DNA from 3 places in the Paenibacillus cineris genome. Region 2 is predicted to be linked to each of the others. Evidence: predicted binding sites of a transcription regulator. Region 2 holds the regulator's gene; each other region holds the start of a gene.
What was found. Region 2 encodes Rex, which represses fermentation and respiration genes when NADH is low (regulators of the CRP and FNR family bind a similar motif). Its sites were predicted from a motif close to TTGTGAAATATTTCACAA; they were not measured.

Region 1 (7,969 bases), 550 kb from region 2:
TTGACGAAGCGCGGCTGGCGCGGGTCGGCCTGACGGCAGGTCAAATGAAGCAGATGTACCGGCTGCTGGCCATTGCCAAATACGATGACCGGTTTGTTGTACCGACATCGCACAAAGAAAGCCATATGGATGTGTACCGCTCCCAAGGCCTCGAAGGCTTCAGCATGGGCTGCAGCGGCTGCGGACCGGCAAGCCCGCAGGGCAAAACCGGCAAGGAACTGTACGAAGAAAATTTCTATGGGGGGATCTGGCGTGATTAATCTCGAAAAGCTGCAGAACGATCAAACCGTATTCGGATTTTTCGCCCAGATGCTGACTTACCCGGAGAAGCTGGATTTCCACCCGTCTGTGCTGGCGGAGTCGCTGGACTCCAAACATCCGGCCTATCCTTCGGTCCGTACATTCTGGGACCTGATGCATGAATACAGCATGGAGCAGATCGAGGAGATGTACGTTCAGACGTTCGATTTTCAGAAAAAAACGACTTTGTACATGACCTTCCATAAATTTGAGGACAGCCGGGACAGGGGGCAAATGCTGGCCAAGCTCAAGGAGACGTATCAGCTGTACGGCCTCGATATCGCCGGCTCCGAGCTGTCCGATTACCTGCCCCTCATGTGCGAATTCGTCTATGCGGCCAACTGGCAGGGGCATGAAAAGCAAGCGGCAGAGAGCCTGGATCTCATGCTGGCGGTCATGAAGGACGGCACCTACCATCTGCTGAAGGCGCTGGAGAAGTCCGGCAGTCCGTACGCTCATCTGATCCGCGGCCTGCGCGAAACATTTAAAGCATGTATCCAGCAGGAAACGGAGGCGCATGAGCATGATTAACCAGTTTCTATGGGTCATATTCCCCTATGTGTGCCTCGCGGTGTTTGTCGTCGGACATATTTACCGGTACCGTACCGACCAGTTCAACTGGACGGCCAAGTCCAGTGAGTTTATCGAGAAAAAGCAGCTGAGGCTGGGCAGCCTGATGTTCCATCTGGGCATCATCCCCGTGATCGGAGGCCATGTCGCCGGCCTGGTCATTCCCCAATCGTGGATGGAAGCGGCGGGAGTCAGCGACCATATGTACCATATCGGCGCGGTATATATCGGCAGCGCCTTTGGCCTGCTGACCTTGAGCGGCATGATTCTGCTGACCTCGCGCCGGTTCACGATCCGTCATGTCCGCCGGCTCAGCTCCGCGTCGGACATGATCGTCAATGTGCTGCTGCTGTTCATCGTGTTCATGGGCATGTACAGCACGCTGGTGACGAACGCTGTTCAGCCGGAGTTCAACTACCGGGAGAGCATTTCTGTCTGGTTCCGGGATTTGTTTATGCTGCGTCCGGATGCGGCGCTGATGATGAATGTGCCGCTGTCGTTCAAGATTCACATTCTGGCCGGATTCGGGATTTTCGCGCTGTGGCCTTTTACCCGGCTCGTGCACGTATGGAGCGTTCCGTTGAATTATGTAGGCAGAAGATATATCCTTTATAGGAAGCACCGCAATTATGAATCGTAGACCAAAGAAGGCGAACAGCCTTCTTTTCTACATCAAGGGGAGCTATGGCCATGAAGAATCAGCCGAACTATCAATACCAAGCGGAAATCGAAAAGCTCCGGGACCGGTTTCAATTCGATTTCGTGTCCCTGGCTCTGGTTCAGCCGGCTGAGGACCGATTCGTATTGACCTGGCAATATGCCTCCGGCAACATGAACGATCGCTATAAGCGGATTATCCTGCATTCAGGGAAAGGCATTGCGGGCATCGTGTTCAAAACCGGCAAGCCGATGCTGATCCAAAATGTGAACACCGATATCGAATCCCGGGATTTGTTTAATTATCCGATCATCGTGGCGGAGCAGCTGAAGAGCCTCGGGGCCATCCCGCTGTGGGAAGCAGCGCGGGTTCAAGGCGTCTTGCTGGTGGGCTACCGTGCAGAGAACCGCCTGACCCAAGCAGCCTTCGACCAGTTCCAGGAGGGACTTGGCAGGGAATTTGGCGCTTTTCATGCGGGGGAGGTGGGACAGCCTTGATTCGGATGACAGATGAACATTTAAATGATCTGCTGAAGAAGATGTATGCGAACAGCATGGAGGCGATCTTTTTTATCGATGAAAAAGGTAGCGTCGTCGCCATGAACCCGGCCGCGGAGAACATTCTGGATATCGATGTGATCGAACGGATGCAGTCCGGCGTCGACGATTCCTTCTGCCAGGCCTGCAAGGGCTACACGGATGAAAAAGACCAGATTTCGTGCTCCAAATGCTATTTGGACTATCCGAAAGGGGATTTTTCCTCGTTCCAGGTCTATCTCCAAACCCGGGGCGAAGGCGTCGTCCCTTATGCAGCCAGCTATCATACCATTGACGAGGAGCGGGGAATCCGCGTGCTCATGCTGTTGGACCTGACTAAACAGCAGAAGACGCAGGAAATGCTCCAGCGCTCGAATCTGCTGAAATACGTCATTAAAGCGCAGGAGGACGAGCGAAAGCGGATTTCCCGGGAACTGCATGACAGTGTCGCCCAGGAGCTGCTCAGCTCGCTTGTGGACCTGCGCGTGGTCAAATATATGGAGGTTGGCGAAGATGTACTGAAGAAGCTGCAGCAGACCGAAGTGTCGCTGACGCGGCTTCTGGACGACATCCGCCATTTGTCCGTGGAGCTGCGGCCGGCCTCGCTCGATGACCTGGGACTGGAAGCGGCATTCCGCTCGCATTTCAAATGGATCGAGAAAAACTACGGCCTGCTCGTCGATTTCTCGGCGGAGCTGTCCGCAGCCCGATACAGCAGCGAGATCGAGACCGTGGTCTACCGCGTATGCCAGGAAGCCGTCCTGAACGCGCTGAAATACGCCGGTACCGACGAGGTGCATGTCCGGCTATGCGAAGAGGACGGGGTCCTGCAGCTGACCGTCAAGGATGACGGAACCGGATTCAATATGAATGAGAATGAAGCCAAGGGCACCGGCCTCGGCTTATACGGGATGCGTGAGCGCGCCGAGCTTGTCGGCGGCCAGTTCATGCTGTATTCGGCCATCGGTGGAGGGACGAAGGTGGAGCTGCGCATTCCGTGTTCAGAGGATAACGAGAGGGAGAGGGAGACCGATACACGATGAAAATTGTCATAGCGGATGATCATGCGGTGGTCCGGAGCGGCTTTTCCATGATTCTGAACTACCAGGAGGATATGGAAGTCGTCGCGACGGCCGCTGACGGAATGGAGGCTTACGCCATGGTGGCCAAGCACCAACCGGACGTGCTGCTGATGGACCTCAGCATGCCTCCGGGCGAGAGCGGTCTGATTGCCACGGGCAAGATCAGCAATGATTTTCCGAATACGAAAATACTGATCCTCACCATGTATGATGACGACGACTATTTGTTCCATGTGCTGAAAAACGGCGCCTCCGGCTACGTGCTCAAAAACGCGCCGGATGAAGAGCTGGTCTCGGCCATCCGGATGGTGCACAAGGGAGGAACCTACATCCATCCGCAAATGGCCACGTCACTGGTTCGGGAGTATATTAAAAAGGACAGCGAGAGCGCGGACAACGATCCGTTTAACAGCCTCTCCCCACGGGAAATCGAGATTTTGCCGCTCATCGCCAAAGGCTACGGCAACAAAGAGATTGCGGAGAAGCTGTATGTCTCCGTCAAAACGGTGGAGGCCCATAAGGCCAAAATTATGGAGAAGCTGAACCTGAAAAGCCGGCCGGAGCTGGTGGAGTATGCACTAAAGAAAAAACTGCTGGATTTCTAGCATTTTTAAGGATACCGGGTGTTCCAGCCACAGAATATAGGGAAGTTCCCCTGACGAATTCAGGGAACTTCCCTATTATCTTTGTGAATATCGTCACGTACAATAAGGCATGGGGATCAATGAAGTCAGCCATTTATCATGTTCAGAAAAGGTGGTTGAAATGATCAAAAAAGCGCAGCTGCCGCTGCAGACGATGAATTTGGTGCTTGGATTTATGGTATGGGTCATCATTTCCGCATTGCTGCCGTTCATTCGGGAGGACATATCCATCCCGGCCGACCGGCTGGCGATCCTGACCGCGATCCCGGTGGTGCTTGGCTCGGTGCTCCGTTTGCCGCTGGGATACTACGCCAACGTCCTGGGTGCACGGATCGTGTTTATCGCAAGCTTTATTCTACTGCTGTTCCCGGTTTATTTTATCAGCACGGCCACATCCTTTACGCATCTTGTGATCGGCGGCCTGTTCTTGGGTATCGGAGGAGCCGTCTTCTCGGTCGGTGTCACCTCGCTCCCTAAATATTATTCGAAAGAAAAGCTGGGCTTGGTCAATGGAATTTATGGAATGGGCAATGTCGGTACAGCCATTACCACCTTTGCCGCACCTGTCATTGCTACGCAAATCGGGTGGGAGCGTACCGTCCAGCTGTATTTAATTCTGCTGCTCGCGTTTGCGGTGCTGAACGTATTCCTGGGTGACCGCAAAGAAACGAAGGTCAAAACGCCGCTCATGGAGCAGATCAAAGGCGTCTATAAAAACGATAAGCTGTGGTATTTTTCATTGTTCTATTTCATTACCTTCGGTTCGTTCGTTGCGTTTACGGTATACCTTCCCAACTTCCTGGTTACGAATTTTGAGCTGGCGAAGGTGGATGCGGGGATGCGCACGGCCGGTTTCATCGTGGTGGCGACCTTCCTGCGACCGGTGGGCGGGTGGCTGGCGGACCGTTTTAAGCCGCTGTTCCTGCTAATGGGTGTATTCGTCGGGCTTACGATTGCAGCCATCATCTTGGCGTTCTCTCCGTCGATCGGCCTCTATACCGTGGGTTGCTTAACCATCGCGGTAGGCGCCGGACTTGGCAACGGGATCATTTTTAAACTGGTGCCTCTGTATTTCAACAAGCAGGCGGGGATCGTGAACGGGATCGTGTCGATGATGGGCGGCCTTGGCGGCTTCTTCCCGCCGCTGATGCTTTCCTTCATTCATTCGGTGACCGGGCAGTATTCCATCGGGTTCATGGCGCTATCCCAGGTAGCGCTCGCCAGCCTTGTCATCGTTGTCTGGATGTTTTATCAAGATAAACTGGCCGTTTCCTCGGAGGTGTTCAATTCCACAGGGCAAGGCATTCTCGTGACGGACCTGAGCGGAAAGATCCATGCCGTGAACCCGGCATTCACGAAGCTGACGGGCTACACGGAGGAGGAAGTGATCGGCAAAAATCCGAGCATCCTGAAGTCCGGCCGTCAATCCGGTGATTTCTACAGCACCATGTGGGCGGAAATCAAGGAGCGGGGAAGCTGGCAGGGGGAGATCTGGAACCGTCGAAAAAATGGCGAGGAGTATTTAGAGTTATTAATCATTAATGCAGTTAAAGATGATGCCGGAGACGTTATCCAATATGTCGGAACGTTCAGCGATATTACGAACAAGCCTACAAACGACCGCTATGGAGGCGGAAGCTCAAAGCTGAAAAGCAGTCCGCAGCTGCAAGGATAAAGCGGGCTGAAGCATGTACGGCTATACGAAGGAGGAAGGAAACATGGCGGCGAACCCCCATTTGGATCAGCTGGCTAGACCGATGCGCGACCTGCGGATTTCCGTGACGGACCGATGCAATTTCCGCTGCACATACTGCATGCCGAAGGAGATCTTCGGGGATGATTATGCCTTCATGCCCAAGGAGCAGCTGCTGTCATTTGAGGAAATTACACGGGCAGCTAAGTTATACGCTTTGCTTGGCGTCCGAAAGATTCGCCTGACCGGCGGTGAGCCCCTGCTGCGCCGTGGACTTACCGAGCTCATTCGTATGCTTGCTGCTATTCCGGGGATTGATGATATCGGGCTGACGACGAACGGCCTACTGCTTGGGGGGCAGGCAGAGAGCCTCTATCATGCCGGGCTTCGCCGGGTGAATGTAAGCCTGGATGCGCTCGATCCGGAACGCTTCGGCCTTATCAACGGAAGGGGCATTCAGCCGTCTGTCATTATCGCCAACATGGAACGCGCGCGCAGTATTGGAATCGAGGTTAGAGTAAATATGGTCGTGCAGATAGGCCTCAACGATCAGGAGATCGTCCCAATGGCGGCTTTTTTCAAAAAACTCGGCATCACGCTCTGCTTCATCGAATTTATGGACGTGGGAAACGACAACGGCTGGCGTATGCAGCAGGTCATGACGAAGCGGGACATCTTCGAACGCCTGGGTGGCGATGCCGAGCTGACGCCGGTCTCTCCGCGTTATCCCGGGGAAGTGTCCAAACGGTACCGCTACAGAGACGGGGAGAGCGAGGTTTGCTTTATCTCGTCCGTATCGGAGGCATTCTGCTCTTCCTGCACACGGGTCCGTTTGTCTTCGGACGGTAAAATGTATTCCTGTCTGTTTGCCTCCAAAGGGTTCGATCTCCGAAGCCTGCTGCGATCCGGCGCATCGGATGAACAGCTGCTTGCGGCCATCCGCGGCGTGTGGGAGAAGCGGGAAGACCGGTATTCGGAAGAGCGAACGGAACAAACGGCGATGAGCCGGAAAAAGATTGGTATGTCCTATATCGGCGGCTGAGCGGCCTGAACCCAAAGTCGTGAACAGCCAGCCATGGAAAAGGAGCAGAAGGCGTATGAAAAAAATAAGCATGGTCATTCCACGGGAGCACGGGGGCTGGGCGATGGTCAGCATTCCCTTTATCATCGGCATGATGGCGGCGAACCCCGTTCTTCTGCATCTCCCCTTGTTCCTTGCCTGGCTGTTCCTGTATTTGTCATCCTATCCGCTGCTGCAGGCTTTAAAACAGACGACCAAGCGGACCTGGTGGCTTAAATGGGGTGCAGGTTATGCGGCGGTGGCCCTTATGTGCCTCATTCCGGTGCTGCTTCAGGAGTTATGGCTGTTCTGGTTCGCTCCGGTACTTATCCTGCTTCTCGCCGTAAATATCTGGCATGTGCGGCGAAAGTCCGAGCGGGCGCTGCTGAACGATGTTTGCGCCATTCTGCTGTTCTGCACCGCCGGCGCGGCGGCTTATCTGCTGGGTGGCGGAACATGGGGCGGGGAACTGGCGGAGGTTCTGCTGTACAACTTCCTGTACTTTATGGGAACCGTTTTTTTCGTTAAATCCGTATTTCGTGAGCGGAAAAATAAACGGTGGACCATCTATGCGAAGGTATATCATCTCATCGCGCTGATACTGCCGCTGCTTTTGCTCAGCCCTTGGATGTGCTTGCCATTTGTTTATCCGCTGATCAAGACATGGATTTACTCCGGCAAACCGTTAAAGCCGATGAGGGTAGGCATCATGGAAATTGTCGGTTCCGTGCAATTTGTAATTCTAACGCTGATCCTGCTGTAAGCGAAAAAAGCCGTCCGAAAACGCAGCAGTACCAAATTCATCTAAAATGCCTATTTGTTATGAAGAGCGGCAGACCAGGGCTCGTAAGTCCTAGACTGCCGCTTCTTGTTGCATGGGATTAACCGTAACCTGGCTAGCCGATCTGGTGTTATTGCCCCACAGAAAACTTTTCATGAAATTTCTCATCTAACAGCATAATTTCTGCTCTTTGACTGATAGCATGATCCCCGAGCATGACATCAATGATAAAATCATTGCTCAGCATCTGGCGGTACATCGCAGTAAGATCTTGTTCCGGCATTTCCCCCATGGCCTTCGTTTCGGTCGGTATGACCGGGATTCCGGCCAGCTCGACCAAGCGAAGATTTTGTTTAATATCAGCCGCGATCTTGCTGAGCGTGCGTTCGCTTCTTGCAGTCTCCAGATCGACCACACCCTCGTCCGTATAGAAATGCTTGTTGCCCACGGCAACCGCAGCATGCGAAACATGGAATGCATACATATCGTGTTGAATTTCATAATGCAAACCTGCCGTTTCAAGTATTTCGGCCAATTCTTTGACCCTTTCGCTCGTCTGTCCATTGATTTCACCAAAAATGGTCCCTTGATGTTTTTCCGAGCCGAATTGGGCGTATAGTACATCCTCTTTCATGTCTCCACCTG
Region 2 (7,969 bases):
GATCGCGACCCACGGCCGGATGCTGGTGCTGTTCACCTCATACCGCATGCTGCGCCAGGTATACGAGCCGCTGAAAGAAGCCCTTGCACAAAGCGACATCGCCGTGCTTGGACAGGGCGTAGACAGCGGCAGCCGCACGAAGCTGATCCGGCGGTTTACGGACAGCAGCGCTTCGGTGCTGCTTGGAACAAGCAGCTTCTGGGAAGGCGTGGACATCCCGGGTGAAGCGCTGACTTGCCTGGCAATCGTCCGGCTCCCGTTTCAGCCGCCGAACCATCCGCTGGTGGAAGCGAAGAGCGAGCTGCTGCAGCGCCAGAAGAAGAACCCGTTCATGAAGCTGTCGGTCCCGCAGGCCGTCATCCGCTTCAAGCAGGGCTTCGGGCGGCTGGTCCGCACCGCCCATGACCGGGGCATCGTCATCGTATACGATACGCGCGTTATCGAATCGTATTACGGGAAGTACTTCCTGTACTCGCTGCCTGGACCGAAAATGGAGCATATGCAGACAGACCAGATGGTTCCGCGCATCTCTGAATGGCTTCATCAGGACGGTGTGTCTTAAATGAGTCCATTAGATAGATTGAACTAAAGCGGTTAGAACAGGAAATTCAATGCAAAACTTTAGTTCAATCTATATAACCAAATAAATATTCAAGCCGTTCAATAGGGGGAACATGCATGAAATCGGAGAAAATATCCGAGGCGGTTGTCCGCAGATTGCCTATATATCTTAGATATCTAAATGAGCTGAACAAGCGGGAGGTGGCCACAGTCTCCTCCCAGGAGCTCGGGCAGAAGCTGGATCTCAACCCGGCGCAGATCCGCAAGGATTTGGCGTATTTCGGGGATTTTGGCCGTAAGGGGATAGGGTATGACGTGTCCTATCTCATCGAGAAGATCCGTCAAATTCTGAATTTGGATCAGCAGATCAACGCGGTGCTGGTCGGAGCGGGGAATCTTGGTCAAGCTTTGTCCAACTATAACTTTTACCTGAAGGAAAATATGAAGATCGTGGCCGTGTTTGACGCCAATCCGTCCAAAATCGGCACACGGATCAACACCTTGACGGTACAGGCCATGGATGAGCTGAAAGAAACGATACAAAGCAAAAATATCCGGATCGGGATCATTACCGTCCCGGATTTCGAAGCACAAAACGTCGCCGATCAGCTGATTGCGGCCGGGATCGAGGCGATTCTGAATTTTGCGCCGACGATTCTGAAGGCGCCGGCTAGCATCCGGATCCATGCTGCCGATTTTACGACGGATTTGCTCAGCCTCGCTTATTATTTGAACAACGGAAAGGACGACACGGAAGATGACGGACAATTTGAAGAGCTCCAGCAGCCGGAGCGCCAATCCTAAATGGGCCATCAAGAACGGCAGCTTTGCCGTTTTGCGGCCGGAGCAGCCGGTATTGCACGGCTGGATGGTCATTGAGGGCGACCGCATCACCTATATCGGTGAAGAGGAGCCGCAGCTGGAGGAAGGCGTACAGGTCGTCGACGGCACGCATTTATTTTTTATGCCGGGCCTGATCAACACCCATGGACATACGGCCATGTCGCTGCTGCGCGGTTACGGGGATGACATGGTGCTCCAGGAATGGCTGCAGGAAAAAATGTGGCCGATGGAAGCGAAATTCACGTCCAATGACGTTTACTGGGGGACTTCGCTGTCGGTGCTCGAAATGCTGAAAGGCGGCACGACGACGTTCCTCGATATGTACGATCATATGGATCAGGTGGGCAAAGTGGTGACTGAGTCCGGCATGCGCGCTGCCCTGACCCGCGGTGTCATCGGTCTGTGCCCGGAGGATGTGCAGCGGCACAAGCTGAACGAAGCCATTCAGTTCGCCAAGGACTGGCACGGGCAGGCAGACGGCCGGATCACGGCGATGATTTCTCCGCATGCCCCGTACACATGCCCTCCTGATTTTATCGAGAAGTTCGTTCAGGCGGCGCATGACCTGGATCTGCCGATGCATACGCATATGTCGGAGACCAAGGCGGAAGTGGAGCAGAATGTACGCGATTATGGAACGCGTCCGGCGATTCATTTGGAGAAGCTCGGCATGTTCTCACGGCCGACGATTCTGGCACACGCGGTCCATTTGACAGACGAGGAAATCGACATTTTGGCGAAGCATCATGTGACGGTATCACACAACCCTGGCAGCAACCTGAAGCTGGCGAGCGGTGTGGCCCGCGTTACCGACATGATGCAGGCAGGCATTACGGTTTCCCTGGGAACCGACAGTGCGGCGAGCAACAACAATTTGGACATGTTTGAAGAAATGCGTCTTGCCGCTTTGATACATAAGGGCGTCTCGGGAGATCCGACGGCGGTTCCCGCGGCGGAAGCGCTGCGTATGGGCACGATCTACGGAGCCCAATCCTTGTTCCTGGAGGGAGTCGGTGCACTTGAGGCCGGGATGAAGGCGGATTTTATCGCGGTGAACACGGATCAGGCTCATTTTCTGCCGCGTACGGACTTCATTTCACACGTCATTTATTCGGCCAGCGCGAAGGACGTTGAGCATGTCTGGGTGGACGGGAAGCAGGTCGTGAAGCACGGCAGCTGTCTCACCCTGGACGAGGAACGCATCCGCAGGGAAGCCCAAGCGGCTTTTGAAGGTCTTCTCTCCCGATAAGACCGGGATGATTAGCTCACCTTTCAGAAAGGAAGTTCAGGTTGAAGAACAAGAAAAAATGGATCTTTCTCGGCATTGTCGCCCTGCTGCTGATCATTTTCGGCGCTTACCGTTATTTTATTTACGTGCTGCAGGATCAATGGAGCGAAAAGGACACCGCTATTGCCAAAGCGAAGCAGGAAGCCGGAATCGTGTCGGTCGCCGATGCCCAAAAGTCGGTGTGGGACCAGAACAGCATCTACTGGGTCGTGGAAGGGACGAACAAGACGGGCCAGGAGGTCATGGTCTGGGTGCAGTTCACCGATCAGGGAAAACCCAAGGAAGGCCAGAATACCGTGCATCAAGAGCTTTTGAGCAGCGGTATGTCCAAAGAGAAGATGAAGGCCAAAATCAAAAGCTCCATTCCCGGCATTAAAGATATGCGCCTCGTACCGGGTGTCTATAACGGAGAATACGTATGGCAGCTGTTCTATAAGGTGAAAGATCACTATTACTATCAATTTTACCGGTTCAGCGACGGAGCGGAAATCGGCAGCCCGTTCACGCTGCCCAATCGATGATTTTGTTTAAACGGCCATATCATGCAGAAAGAACCCCATCCTCAAATGGGGTTCTTTGGCTTACAAAGGATAATATTTAAAATATATTCACACTTTACCTTCGATTTAGTATATACAATGTGATATACTCTTATTTGTATTGAAGAGATATATATGACGAACAGCCCGGATTGTACTTTAATTAGAGGATAGCGTTTTTCAGTAAAATTCAGCAGCCCGCTTCAGCTTGGAACAAGATTTTTCTGCTCTTTATTGAAAAACATGGTATATAGAAGTGCTGTCAGATGCGTGTATCTAACGAAGAGATGGTTGTGTTTCGCGACAAGCGCAAAACCATCCATCGAATCGGACGGGAACAGAAGCATGATGGCCGACCAATGGACTTGAACCGCTAACGAAATATTTATTTTTGTCATCTAAAGTTTACTTTTTTTTTGCTTTACCATTTCGAAAGGGGGACAACAAGTGAAATTGCGTCCATTGCCTATTATTATAACTGTTGTTGTATCGGTTGCCGTATTGTTTGGCGGCTGGTTCTTTTATCGGCAAACGACCCTGCAGGGTCCGCTGCAAAAAATCGTCAGCAATTATCAGGGCGTGAATAACGCACATTTTAATATTACCCGCGATCAGGTGGATTTGAAACTCGATTTGAAGCCGAATGTAAATTTGGCTGATTTGGCGGATAAAATCTCCACCGAAGGCAAATCCGTCGTCGGCACCCGGACACTGAAGTTCGATTTTGTGGATCATTCATCGGACAAGCTGAACCAGTATTGGGATAAAGCGATGTTCTCTGTAGCCGAAGCGATGGAAAACAAGCGCTATACGGAAATTCCGGTCAAGCTGCAGGATCTGGCTAAGGGTACCGGAATTCAGACGAAAGCCGAAATGGACACGAAAAATGTCTATATCACGCTGACGGACGGCAGCTCAAGCAAGTTTCTTGTTCTGCCCCGTGATCCCGGCAAGATGGGAGTGTGGGAATAATGCCTAAATTGCTGAAGGAAATTTTGATCGGATTTGTGCCGGTATTATTCATTTTTCTAGCTTTTGTAGGGGTCAATGTCATCCCTCTCATTATCGCCGGCCTGATGATCGGCGGACTCCTGTTTATGACCAATATGAGAGGCGGACTGACGGTAGGTGCGGCTTCGGAACGCAAGCGTAAAAAGGGCGGGCCGAAGAAGCTCACTTTTGAAGAAATCGGCGGCCAGGATAATGCCAAGCAGGAACTGCGCGAGGCACTGGACTTCCTGATCCGTCATGATGAAATCCAGAAGCTCGGCATTCGCCCGTTGAAAGGAATTCTGCTGACGGGACCTCCCGGAACAGGGAAGACGCTGATGGCCAAGGCGGCCGCACATTACACGGATTCGGTATTCGTTGCCGCATCCGGCAGTGAGTTCGTAGAAATGTACGTCGGCGTCGGCGCGGGCCGTGTCCGGGATCTGTTCCGCGACGCGAGAAACCGCGCAGCCAAGGAGAACAAGCAGAGCGCGATCATTTTCATCGATGAGATCGACGTCATCGGCGGCAAGCGCGAAGGCGGGCAGCAGCGCGAATACGATCAGACGCTGAACCAGCTGCTGACCGAGATGGACGGCATCTATTCGTCGGACAGCCCGAGAATCCTTTTGATTGCGGCGACCAACCGCAAGGAGATGCTGGACAGCGCACTGCTTCGTCCGGGACGGTTCGACCGTCATATTCAGGTGGACCTGCCTGACAAGAAGGGACGCAAGCACATCCTAGAGCTGCATGCGAAGAACAAGCCGCTGCACGAGGATGTCAACCTCGATAAAATCGCCGAGGAATCTTACGGCTTCTCCGGCGCCCAGCTGGAGAGCGTTATGAACGAAGCCGCGATCTACACGATGCGTGAAGGTCTGAAAGAGATCGAGCAGCGCCATCTGTCCATGTCCATCGACAAGGTGATGATGGGTGAGCGCACCGACCGTGAATCGACGATCGAAGAGAAGAAACGCGTCGCCATCCATGAGCTTGGACATGCCATCATGGCAGAGCTGGTACGTCCGGGCAGTGTCAGCCAGGTGGCCCTCAGCCCACGCGGCAAGGCGCTCGGTTACGTGCGCCATAACCCGCAGTCGGAGCAGTACCTGTACACGAAATCGTTCCTGGAAGAGCAGATCATGATTGCTCTCGGCGGCGCGGCGTCGGAGGAAATTTTCTACGGCGGACGCAGTACCGGTTCGAGCAACGACTTTGAACAGGCGCTCGACATCGTCAAGACGATGATGAGATCCGGCCTTACGTCTCTTGGCATCGTAAACATGGATATGGTCACGACCGAAGAGCTGATGAAGGTGAACAATGAGATTCTGGAAGACCTGATGGGCAGAACGCGCAGCCTTCTGGAGAACCACCGGATCATTTTCGACAAATCTCTGGATATTTTGCTGGCAGAAGAAACGCTGTCCGGCGAACAATTCCGCAAGCTGTTTCATGAGTTTTCACTACTGCCAGCCTAATGCGCTGGCTCTTTTTTTTACTTTTTTTTAATGCTGCGTTATTATTATAAGTTGGGTCGTAAATGTATTTTTCGACAAGAAGGGTACAATAAATATAGAAGACCATGGAAGGTGGAGCAGAAACATGTACTTTAAAAAAATTGGTGTTATCGGCGGGGGGACGATGGGCCAAGGCATAGCCGAAATGCTGGCCGCCAGAGGCCTGGACGTTCTGCTGGTCGAGAAAACGCCGGAGAAACTCGATTATTCGTACAGCATGATCGAAACGAGTCTCGATAAGCAGCTGGAGAAATGGGCGATCACCCAAGCGGAGAAAAAGCTCATTTTGGGCCGAATCCAAAAGGTGGTCCATTTTGCTGAGCTGGGAAGCTGCGATATGGTCATTGAGACCATTTCGGAGGATCTCGAAGCGAAGAAGGAAGTATTTGCCCAGCTGGATCAAGTGTGTCCTAATCATATTATTCTCGCCAGCAATACTTCTACGCTCAGCTTAACGGAGCTTGCGAGCACGACGATGTATCCGGAGCGTGTCATCGGCCTGCACTTTATCCATCCTGTCAGCAAGGTTGACCTCGTGGAAATTATTCGCGGCCTGAAGACGTCTGACTCCACGTTCGGGGAAACGAAGCGTTTTGTGGAGGAAGTCGTGGACAAGAAAGGGATCATGGTCTATGAGTCCCCAGGCTTTGTGACGAGCCGCATGATCTGCCTGATGATTAACGAAGCGCTGCATATTCTGCAGGAAGGCGTCGCCTCCGCGGAAGATATTGACGATGCTATGCGGATCGGCTATTCGTTCCAGCACGGACCGCTCGAAATGGCGGACCGCTTCGGTCTGGATTCGGTTCTGGCCGCTCTGGAGCGCATGTTCCGCGAGTTCGGCGAACTGAAATACCGCCCGTCCATCGTGCTGAAGAAAATGGTTCGTGCCGGGCATTTGGGCGTGAAAACGGGAGTAGGCTTCTTCAAGTATGACAAGGATGGTGACCGCGTATGAAAATTTTGGTGATTAATGCTGGCAGCTCTTCGCTGAAATACCAGCTGTATGATATGACAGACGAAAGCGTACTTGCAAAAGGACTCGTAGAACGGATCGGCATGGACTCATCCATCGTTACCCATAAACCTACCGGCCGTCCGGACGTGACCGAGGTCAGCGAAATTCTGGAGCATACGACGGCGATCCGCAAAGTGCTTGCCCTGCTGACGGATAAAGAGAACGGCGTGATCGAATCCGTGGATGAAATCCAGGCGGTCGGCCACCGGGTCGTGCACGGGGGAGAATTCTTCAAGGAATCCGCTCTGGTGGATGCGGAAGCCAAGTCTAAAATCCGCCAGCTGTTCGATCTGGCGCCGCTTCATAACCCTGCATCCATGCTGGGGATCAAAGCAACGGAGGCGAATATGCCTGGCGTTCCGCAGGTTGTCGTGTTTGATACCGCCTTCCATCAGACGATGCCGGAGACGGCTTATTTGTATGCTATTCCGAGAGTGCTGTACAACAAATACAAAGTCAGACGTTACGGGATGCACGGCACCTCGCATGATTTTGTCAGCAAAGCTGCAGCGGAGTACCTGGGCCGGCCGCTGGAAGATCTGAAGATCATTACCTGCCATATCGGCAACGGGGCCAGCCTTACCGCCGTGGATGGCGGAAAATCGGTCGACACCTCCATGGGCATGACGCCGCTCGAAGGCTTGATGATGGGTACGCGCAGCGGTGACCTGGATCCGGCGATCGTTCCTTACGTGATGAACAAGGAAGAGCTGACGGTCAACGAAGTGAACTCCATGCTGAACAAGCACAGCGGTCTATTGGCCATTTCCGGCATCAGCAGCGACATGCGCGAAATTACCGAAGGGATGGAGAAGGGCGATGCCCATTCCAAGCTGGCCTTTGACATGTACGAATACCGTCTGCGCAAGTACATCGGTTCATACGCAGCCGCGCTGAACGGCGTAGACGTGATCGTCTTTACGGCGGGCGTCGGTGAGAATTCGGTTGTTTTGCGTAAAAAAGTATGCGAAAATTTGACTTACCTGGGCGTGGAATTGGACGAAGAACTGAACGCCGTCCGTTCCGGCGAACCGCGCCGCATTTCTTCCAAGAACTCCAAGGTGGAAGTGCTGGTCGTTCCGACGAACGAGGAACTGGTGATCGCCCGCGATACCAACCGGATCGTTCAATCCTTGAACGCCTAGGCTGAAGGGATACAGGCAAGTAAAGTTAAGGGAGAGATTGAAGCATGGCCACCAAATGTGTA
Region 3 (7,969 bases), 860 kb from region 2:
CGTTATCCATGTGGATCCCCGCCGCGCTGATGTAGACGAATGTCTTCGCACAGGCGGACTCGGCTGCCTTCAGCAAGGCTGCGGTGCCATCGATGTTGGTACGGAAGAAGGGTTCGCGAGGCCCTGAAAAGCGGAAAAGGGCGGCAGCATGCACAACCGCATCGATCATCGGTAACACGATTGGCGTGCTGCTTTCGAGATCGGCATCGACCGGCCTCGCACCCATGGCCTTGAGTATGGCGTGAGATGATACAGAGTGTGTGAGGGCGAATATCTGGTGACCATCCTCCACGAGCTTCGGGATCATGCGGCTGCCGAGCAAGCCGGTGCCTCCCGTGACGAGAATTTTCATTGTGAGTGATCATCCTTTCGGTTCGGAATTCAGGAGAGACCGCATGGCGCCGCCGCGGATTTGCTCAAGAACCGCAGAAGTGGGAGGTTCCACCTTGCGCAGCGATCTGTAACGTGAAGCAGGGATGCAGCGTCCCAGCCTTCGCAGAGCGCTATCACCGAATCGGCATCATCGTATTGTGGGGTGCATCCTTCATAGAATTTTCCTTCTCTCCATCTTTTGAATATTTATCTAGCGATCTTAGCGAAGTGCTCCAGCGTACGAACCAATTGGGCTGTATAAGACATTTCGTTATCGTACCAAGCTACGGTTTTCACCAATTGCTGGTCACCGACGGTCAGAACATTCGTCTGCGTGGCGTCGAAGAGCGAACCGAATGTGATGCCTTTGATATCGGAAGATACAATTTCGTCTTCCGTGTAACCGAAAGTTTCTGGATCGGAAGCTTCTTTCATCGCATCGTTAACTTGCTCAACCGTTACCTTGGTATTCAAAACGGCAACGAGTTCAGTCACGGAACCTGTTGGTACAGGTACACGTTGAGATGCCCCATCCAGTTTGCCCTTCAGTTCTGGAAGAACCAGGCCAATGGCTCTTGCAGCACCGGTGGAGTAGGGAACGATGTTCTCCGCTGAGGCGCGAGCAGCTCGGAAATCGCCTTTTGGATCCGGAGCGTCAAGCGTGTTCTGGTTACCCGTGTATGCGTGAATGGTCGTCATCAGCCCGGATTGGATACCGAACTTGTCGTGCAGAGCTTTAGCCATAGGGGCCAGGCAGTTGGTTGTGCAGGAAGCGCCGGAAATGACGGTTTCCGTTCCGTCCAGGGTGTCATGGTTCACGTTGTATACGATCGTCTTCATGTCGCCTGTAGCAGGGGCGGAAATGACGACTTTCTTCGCTCCGCCTTTCAGGTGAAGCTCGGCTTTTTCTTTTGTGGTGAAGAAGCCTGTACATTCGAGAACAATATCAACGCCAAGCTCACCCCAAGGAAGATCTTCAGGATTCCGCTTAGCAAAACCTTAACCTCTTTGCCGTTTACTTTGAAGGTTCCGTCATGGACTTCAATGTCACCGTGAAAAGTGCCTTGCGTCGTATCATATCTGAGCAGATGTGCTAACATTTTAGCGTTCGTAAGGTCGTTAATTGCTACAACCTCGACGCCTTCCACATCTTGAATTCGGCGAAAAGCGAGTCGTCCGATTCGTCCAAAACCGTTTATACCTACTTTTACAGTCACTGAAAAATCCCCCTATAAGTTTTATTTATTCCAACAAGCCGATGCCTGCAATGGAATAAAAATGACCCAGCGCTATTTCATTCTGGAATGGCTTACTGTATAATGCGAAAAGAGACCGATCGGTATTTTTTATATTAGCATGATATGAGTGAATTGCAAGGACGAATTGGGTAATTCGTTTAAAACAAATGAAATAAAATACGGTTCATACGGAGGAGCTCATGAAAAAAGGGGACAGAACAAGGGAACACATCATTATGAAATCGGCTGAAATTTTTAACCAGAGAGGATATGCCGGTACATCGCTAAACGATATTATTGCCGACACAAGAATTAAGAAGGGGGGCATCTATCGACATTTTGCCAGTAAAGACGAGATCGCGCTTGAAGCCTACAATTATGCTGCCAGTATGGTCGCCAGTAAATTTTCTGAAGCGGTCGATCAAGAGCAGTCTGCGTCAGGAAAGTTGGTTGCTTTTTTTCGTGTCTATGAGAATGTCGTCGACGATCCGCCATTTATTGGCGGATGTCCCATGCAGAATACAGCTGTAGAAAGTGACGATACTCATTCGGAGCTTTGTGGTCAGGCAAGGCAAGGGATGCATACCTTCTTGGATATGATGAAAAGTATTATTCGGGACGGCATTCAAGCTGGGGAGTTTAGGGAGGATCTGGATGTGGATGCGCTAGCATCATTTACATTTTCCTTGTTGGAAGGAGGGATTTTACTCAGCAAGTTGGATGGGGATAACAAGCACATGCTAATGAATACACAAATCTTCTCATCCTATTTGCAGCAATGCTGCCTAAAGACCTGTTAATCTGGTGTACTGGCACATCGGAAGGGAATTGGGCAGCTGTCTTATGCAATAGCCCAAACGGGTGGTTTTTGTATTTTTCACGGAGTTGTAAGAAAGAATTGATTTTTACTTGAACGTTTAGAGGAGAAGGTGTGACCACGATTGCAAGGCTAAACGTCGAATATATAATAAATTTTAAATATCAGGTTTTGTAATCTTTCAACTGCATTTCTCACACATTTGGGGAAATGCCAACTTACTATGTGAAAAAGTTCTCTTTTTATTCACGAAGGAGCAGAGCATAAGTTAGCCCCCGTAGGTCGTAAGGTTTTACGTCTAAACCTGATGTTTTCATTTTTTATTTTGTGTACAGGAACAGCGTGGAAGGGAGGAAGTTAATATGGGAATCGATACGGTGCTATGGAGTAAACTCGTGACTGGAATGACACTAGGATTCCACGCTATTTTCGCGACACTTGGCGTGGGTATTCCATTAATGATTTCACTCGCCGAGTTTATCGGTATTCGTAAGAAAGATGTTCATTATATTCTAATGGCAAAGAGGTGGTCACGAGGGTTCGTTATCTCTGTTGCAGTAGGCGTAGTCACAGGAACAGCAATTTCGTTACAACTCTCCTTGGTATGGCCCAATTTCATGAAACTTGCGGGAAATGTTATTGCGCTTCCGTTGTTTATGGAAGTGTTCGCCTTCTTTTTTGAAGCCATTTTCCTTGGGATATATCTGTACACGTGGGAACGGTTTAAAAACCCGATGATGCATTGGTTACTAACGATTCCTGTTGTCGTCGGTGCAGGGATGTCAGCAGTATTTATCACGACGGTTAACGGATTTATGAATCAACCAGGGGGATTTACGTTTGAAGCTGGACAATTCACGGCCGTTGACCCCGTTCAAGCCATGCTGAGTACGGCAACATTCTCCAAGGTGTTTCATGTATTAAGTTCGGCCTATTTAACAGGAGCTGCTCTGCTGGCAGGTGTTGCTGCATTCGCAATACTTCGAAAAGGGGTTTCAGCATACCACAAAAAAGCCTTAAAGCTGATGATGGCTGTCGTTTTATTGTTCAGTTTAGTAAACACATTAGCCGGAGACGTATCCGCTAAGTTTTTGGCCGAACATCAACCTGAAAAACTCGCGGCTGCCGAATGGCATTTTGAAACGGAAAGCGGCGCAGATTTGATATTTTTAGGGTGGCTTAATGCTGAGCATGAAATTATAGGAGCACTCCACCTTCCCAAATTTCTGAGTTTCTTGGCTTTTGGAGATTTCAATGCAGAAGTAACGGGTCTTAATGAGTTTCCTATCGATGAACAACCATCACTCGTGGTTCATTATTTTTTCGATTTAATGGCAACCATTGGATTTTTATTCTTAGGCATTTCCTTTCTGTATTTCCTATTTGTATTTTGGAAAAAGCGTAACGAACTCAACAAGTGGATACTGCGAATGATTGCATTAGGAGCACCGCTTGCTTTTTTAGGGGTTGAACTGGGGTGGTTTTACGCAGAACTCGGCAGGCAGCCTTGGATTATCCGAGGATATATGCGTGTAGAGGAAGCGGCTACGACATCCCCAAGCGTCAGGATCCTTTTTTTCTTTTTCCTTCTACTATACATCGTATTGGGAACCGTTAGTGTTCTTGTGCTTCGTCGCATGTTCTATAACAATCCGGCTGAAGTTGAGATGGAGACGTGGACGCAGCGTGCAAGCGACAAATCAACATTGAAGGGTGAGCACACATGATGAATTACGAATTGATTGGAATTTCCGTGCTCTGGTTGTTTTTGTACGGATATATCATCATCGCTTCCATTGATTTTGGCGCAGGTTTCTTTGCCTTTTATGCTCGTTTAACCAAACAGGATCATGTCATCAATAAACTGATTTCTCGTTACTTATCGCCAGTTTGGGAAATCACGAATGTATTTTTCGTTTTTTTCTACATTGGCATCATCGGCTTTTTCCCGGAAACCTCCTATTATTATGGATCAGCCATGCTTGTCCCAGGAAGTCTTGCGGTCATTTTGCTCGCTATACGCGGTTCATTCTATGCATTTGAAAATTATGGCTCCAAACATAATATGGTTTATCTGTTTCTGTATGGAGCAACCGGAGTGCTTATTCCTGCTTCCTTGTCAGTGGCGCTGACATTATCCGAAGGCGGATTTATCTTGAAACAAGGAGAGACGGCCTCGTTGGATTACTGGGCACTCTTGAGCAGTCCACTGTCTTGGAGCATCGTTGGACTGGCTATCGTATCTGTTTTATTCATTAGCGCTGCTTTTCTCGCTTTTTACGCTTCGCGTGCTGAAGATCATGCTGCATTAAAATTGATGCGAACCTATGCGCTTTTTTGGAGCACGCCTACAATCGTTATCGCACTGACAGCATTTATTTTTTTGGGTCAGCACAATGAGCGGCATTTCCAAAATATGATGGATTTATGGTGGCTGCTCGCGCTCTCCGTTGCCTTTTTCATGATTGCCATGTGGTTATTATACCGAGGAGGCCGTTACGGGATGACGTTTATATGCATCATGCTGCAATTCTTCTGTGCTTTTTTTGCTTACGGCATTGGGCAATATCCTTACATTCTTGATCCATACATCACCATTCAAAGTAGTGTCACCTCTTCGTCTATGGGCTTCGCACTGGTTGTGGCATTTATCGGTGGTATGTGTCTCTTAGTTCCTTCATTGATCTTGGTCTTCAGGCTTTTTCTGTTTGATGCGGATTATGTGAAAGGAAACAAATAGAGTAGTACATTGTTTCTTACGGGAATATTCCCTCAAGGCCACTTTCCGGAAGGAGGAGAGTTTTTACGTGAAGAGAAATAAAAACCTCATTGCTCAACACATGTCTGCACAACGAAAATATGTTGTTCTTCTTGGCATCATATCCTTTGCACTTGGTACAGCCATTGTTGGTCAGGCTGCGTTGCTTGCAGAAGCCATTCAGCGAATCTTCGTGGAAAAAGCCTCTTTCTCATCCGTGGCTATGATCCTTGGCATGCTTTTGGCGATGATGGCATTACGCACATTGTTATCATTTGTCAATGGGAGAATTGGTCTTCATATGGCTGCCACGGCAAAGACCAAGATGCGTGAATCTGTTTTGCAAAACTTGACCCGTGTTTCCATGGGTTTAAGTCTTCAGGGACAGACGGGAGAGAGGGTCAGCGTAGCATTGGATGCAGTAGATGAGGCGGATAGTTATTTCAGTCAATACATCCCGAAAATGGTGGAAGCGATGATCATTCCCATTTTGGTCCTGATCGTTACATTTACTCAACATGCCAACTCAGGTTGGATCATGATGTTTACGGCTCCGTTTATTCCGATATTCATGATCCTGGTGGGGCTAAAGACGAAAAATAAATCGGAAGAAAAATATGCGCAGCTGGCCAACTTTTCCGGTACGTTTTTGGATTCCCTTCAAGGGTTGGTTACATTGAAAATATTCGGGAGAACTCAGCGTCAGCAACAGGAGATAGAGCGCAGTAGTCTCAACTATCGTGACACAACCATGGATATTTTGAAAATCGCATTCATGAATACGTTCATGTTGGAATCCATTGTGATGCTTAGTATCGGTATTGTCGCCCTTGAGTTGGCCATTCAGTTGGTTGTTTTCAAATCAATGGCGTTTCACACGGCTTTACTCGTTCTGTTACTCGTTCCAGAATTTTATAATCTCTTAAAAAATACAGGCACCGCTTTCCATAGCGGGCAGACAAGCATGGGAGCGATCCGTAAGGTTGAGAGTATGCTTGAGAAGAATAGAGTAGACGCGCATGTAAGCGATAGTAACGATCGGATGCCAAAATTTCAATTGTCCCATGCAAAGCCACTTCAAGTCCCCCCTTCGATAGAACTGAAAAATGTACGATTTCAGTATGCTCCTGATTCATTTGAATTCCACTCGGGAAGTGTGTTTATTAAACCGGGGGACAACATTGCCATTGTTGGTAAGAGTGGAGCCGGTAAAACGACACTGCTTCATCTTATTGCCGGTTTGCTGAAACCGGATTCGGGGATCATTCTGGTTAATGGAAACCCACTCTCTCATGATCATGAAGAAGAATGGTTTAAACATGTTAGCTCCATCACACAGCACCCTTACATTTTTGCTGGTACATTCGCAGAAAATATTGCGATCGGTGCGGGTAGGGAAGTTTCTAGGGCAGAAATCGAGAAGGCCGCAGAGGAAGCCGGACTTACAGCGGTTGCAGCACAATTGGATAAGGGGTTTGATACATTCGTTGGCGAAGGCGGACGTGGACTATCGGGTGGCGAAAAGCAACGTCTTGCCCTGGCACGCGCATTTTTGAAGCGGCCTGCCATCATATTGTTCGATGAGCCTACAGTAGGGCTCGATTGGCGCACCGAAAGCATACTGCAACGTTCCATTTCCACATTGTCGAAAACGTCTACCATGATTACTGTGGCACATCGTTTATATACGATTCAACACGCCACCAACATTTTGTTTGTAGACCATGGATCGATCGTGGGTTCAGGGTGTCACGACGAACTTCTGAAACGCTTGCCCCAATATGCTGAAATGGTCGCTGTTCAACAAAAAGGAGAATTAGCATGAGTGAGCTGGCTATGTTATCGAAAGCGATGTTTCAAGAGCGGAAGGATATTATCTTTTCGATAATAGGAGGGTTTATTGCTGGAATAGCCGGTGTAGCTCTCTTTTCCGCAAGCGGGTATCTGATTTCTCAAACGGTATTTGCGCCACCGCTCTATACATTGATTATCCTTACCTCTCTTGTGAAATTTCTAGGTTTTCTCCGGTCGGTGAGCCGTTATGGAGAACGATTGTATACCCACCGGGCGACGTTCTCCATCCTCAGCCGTTTGCGAACTTCCTTTTTTGCTAAGCTCATCCCTTTGACACCTGGAATACTGAATAAAAATCGAAGTGGGGACTTACTTGCACGGATCGTTGGAGATGTAGAAAGTTTACAACACTACTTTCTGCGCGTTGCATATCCGCCGCTTATTGTAATTATGGTGTTTTTGGCAACGGTGCTTTTTACAGCTTCCTATTCCTTCTGGATAGCTGGTTTGCTGGTATTGGGAATGTTGATGACTTCACTGGTCGTCCCTGGAATCGTTCTGTTGGGACAACGAAAAATTCATGAGCGGGTCCGTGAGCAGCGATCGAAACTGTCCACGGAAATCACAGAAACACTTTATGGATTTCGTGATTTAAAGATCTATGGGCAGTTGGCACAGCGGGAGGAGCAGCTTCAGCGCTATTCAGCTTCATTGGCAGCTGAACAGCAACGAGCTGCTGTCCAATTGTTACGGGGACAATCCATGCATGTTTTTGTTACATTTTTTGTTGCTTGGGGTGTGCTGACGCTCAGTGCCTATTTGATTCTGGACGGAAGACTTGCTGGCGTATTTCTTGCCATGCTGGTCATGGCCACGCAAACCGTTTTCGAAGAGGCAGCTCCTTTGGCCGTATTACCTGCATATAAGCAAGATAGCGAACATGCAGCCAATCGGCTGACGGAAACAATACCATCTCAAGCTGCAACATTA

Region 1: the regulator Rex is predicted to act here: its motif matches at 3,833-3,850, upstream of KI379_RS15215 (nitrate/nitrite transporter).
Region 3: the regulator Rex is predicted to act here: its motif matches at 2,651-2,668, upstream of KI379_RS13765 (cytochrome ubiquinol oxidase subunit I).

What each region holds. Positions count from the first base shown of each region.
Region 1 covers NZ_BORU01000001.1:3,267,828-3,275,796, reverse strand. Annotated here, with positions in the region: gene narH (nitrate reductase subunit beta) at 1-260, shown strand, start outside; gene narJ (nitrate reductase molybdenum cofactor assembly chaperone) at 253-831, shown strand; gene narI (respiratory nitrate reductase subunit gamma) at 818-1,510, shown strand; gene KI379_RS15230 (GAF domain-containing protein) at 1,561-2,025, shown strand; gene KI379_RS15225 (sensor histidine kinase) at 2,022-3,107, shown strand; gene KI379_RS15220 (response regulator transcription factor) at 3,104-3,751, shown strand; gene KI379_RS15215 (nitrate/nitrite transporter) at 3,912-5,465, shown strand; gene moaA (GTP 3',8-cyclase MoaA) at 5,509-6,525, shown strand; gene KI379_RS15205 (YwiC-like family protein) at 6,581-7,306, shown strand; gene KI379_RS15200 (ketopantoate reductase family protein) at 7,455-7,969, opposite strand, start outside.
Region 2 covers NZ_BORU01000001.1:3,813,485-3,821,453, reverse strand. Annotated here, with positions in the region: gene dinG (ATP-dependent DNA helicase DinG) at 1-562, shown strand, start outside; gene KI379_RS17670 (redox-sensing transcriptional repressor Rex) at 679-1,365, shown strand; gene KI379_RS17665 (amidohydrolase) at 1,319-2,653, shown strand; gene KI379_RS17660 (cell wall elongation regulator TseB-like domain-containing protein) at 2,695-3,213, shown strand; gene KI379_RS17655 (hypothetical protein) at 3,679-4,203, shown strand; gene KI379_RS17650 (AAA family ATPase) at 4,203-5,705, shown strand; gene KI379_RS17645 (3-hydroxyacyl-CoA dehydrogenase family protein) at 5,830-6,702, shown strand; gene KI379_RS17640 (acetate/propionate family kinase) at 6,699-7,907, shown strand; gene asnS (asparagine--tRNA ligase) at 7,952-7,969, shown strand, end outside.
Region 3 covers NZ_BORU01000001.1:2,954,700-2,962,668, reverse strand. Annotated here, with positions in the region: gene KI379_RS13780 (NAD-dependent epimerase/dehydratase family protein) at 1-352, opposite strand, end outside; partial or broken gene gap (type I glyceraldehyde-3-phosphate dehydrogenase) at 580-1,589, opposite strand; gene KI379_RS13770 (TetR/AcrR family transcriptional regulator) at 1,811-2,410, shown strand; gene KI379_RS13765 (cytochrome ubiquinol oxidase subunit I) at 2,790-4,154, shown strand; gene KI379_RS13760 (cytochrome d ubiquinol oxidase subunit II) at 4,151-5,167, shown strand; gene cydD (thiol reductant ABC exporter subunit CydD) at 5,235-7,010, shown strand; gene cydC (thiol reductant ABC exporter subunit CydC) at 7,007-7,969, shown strand, end outside.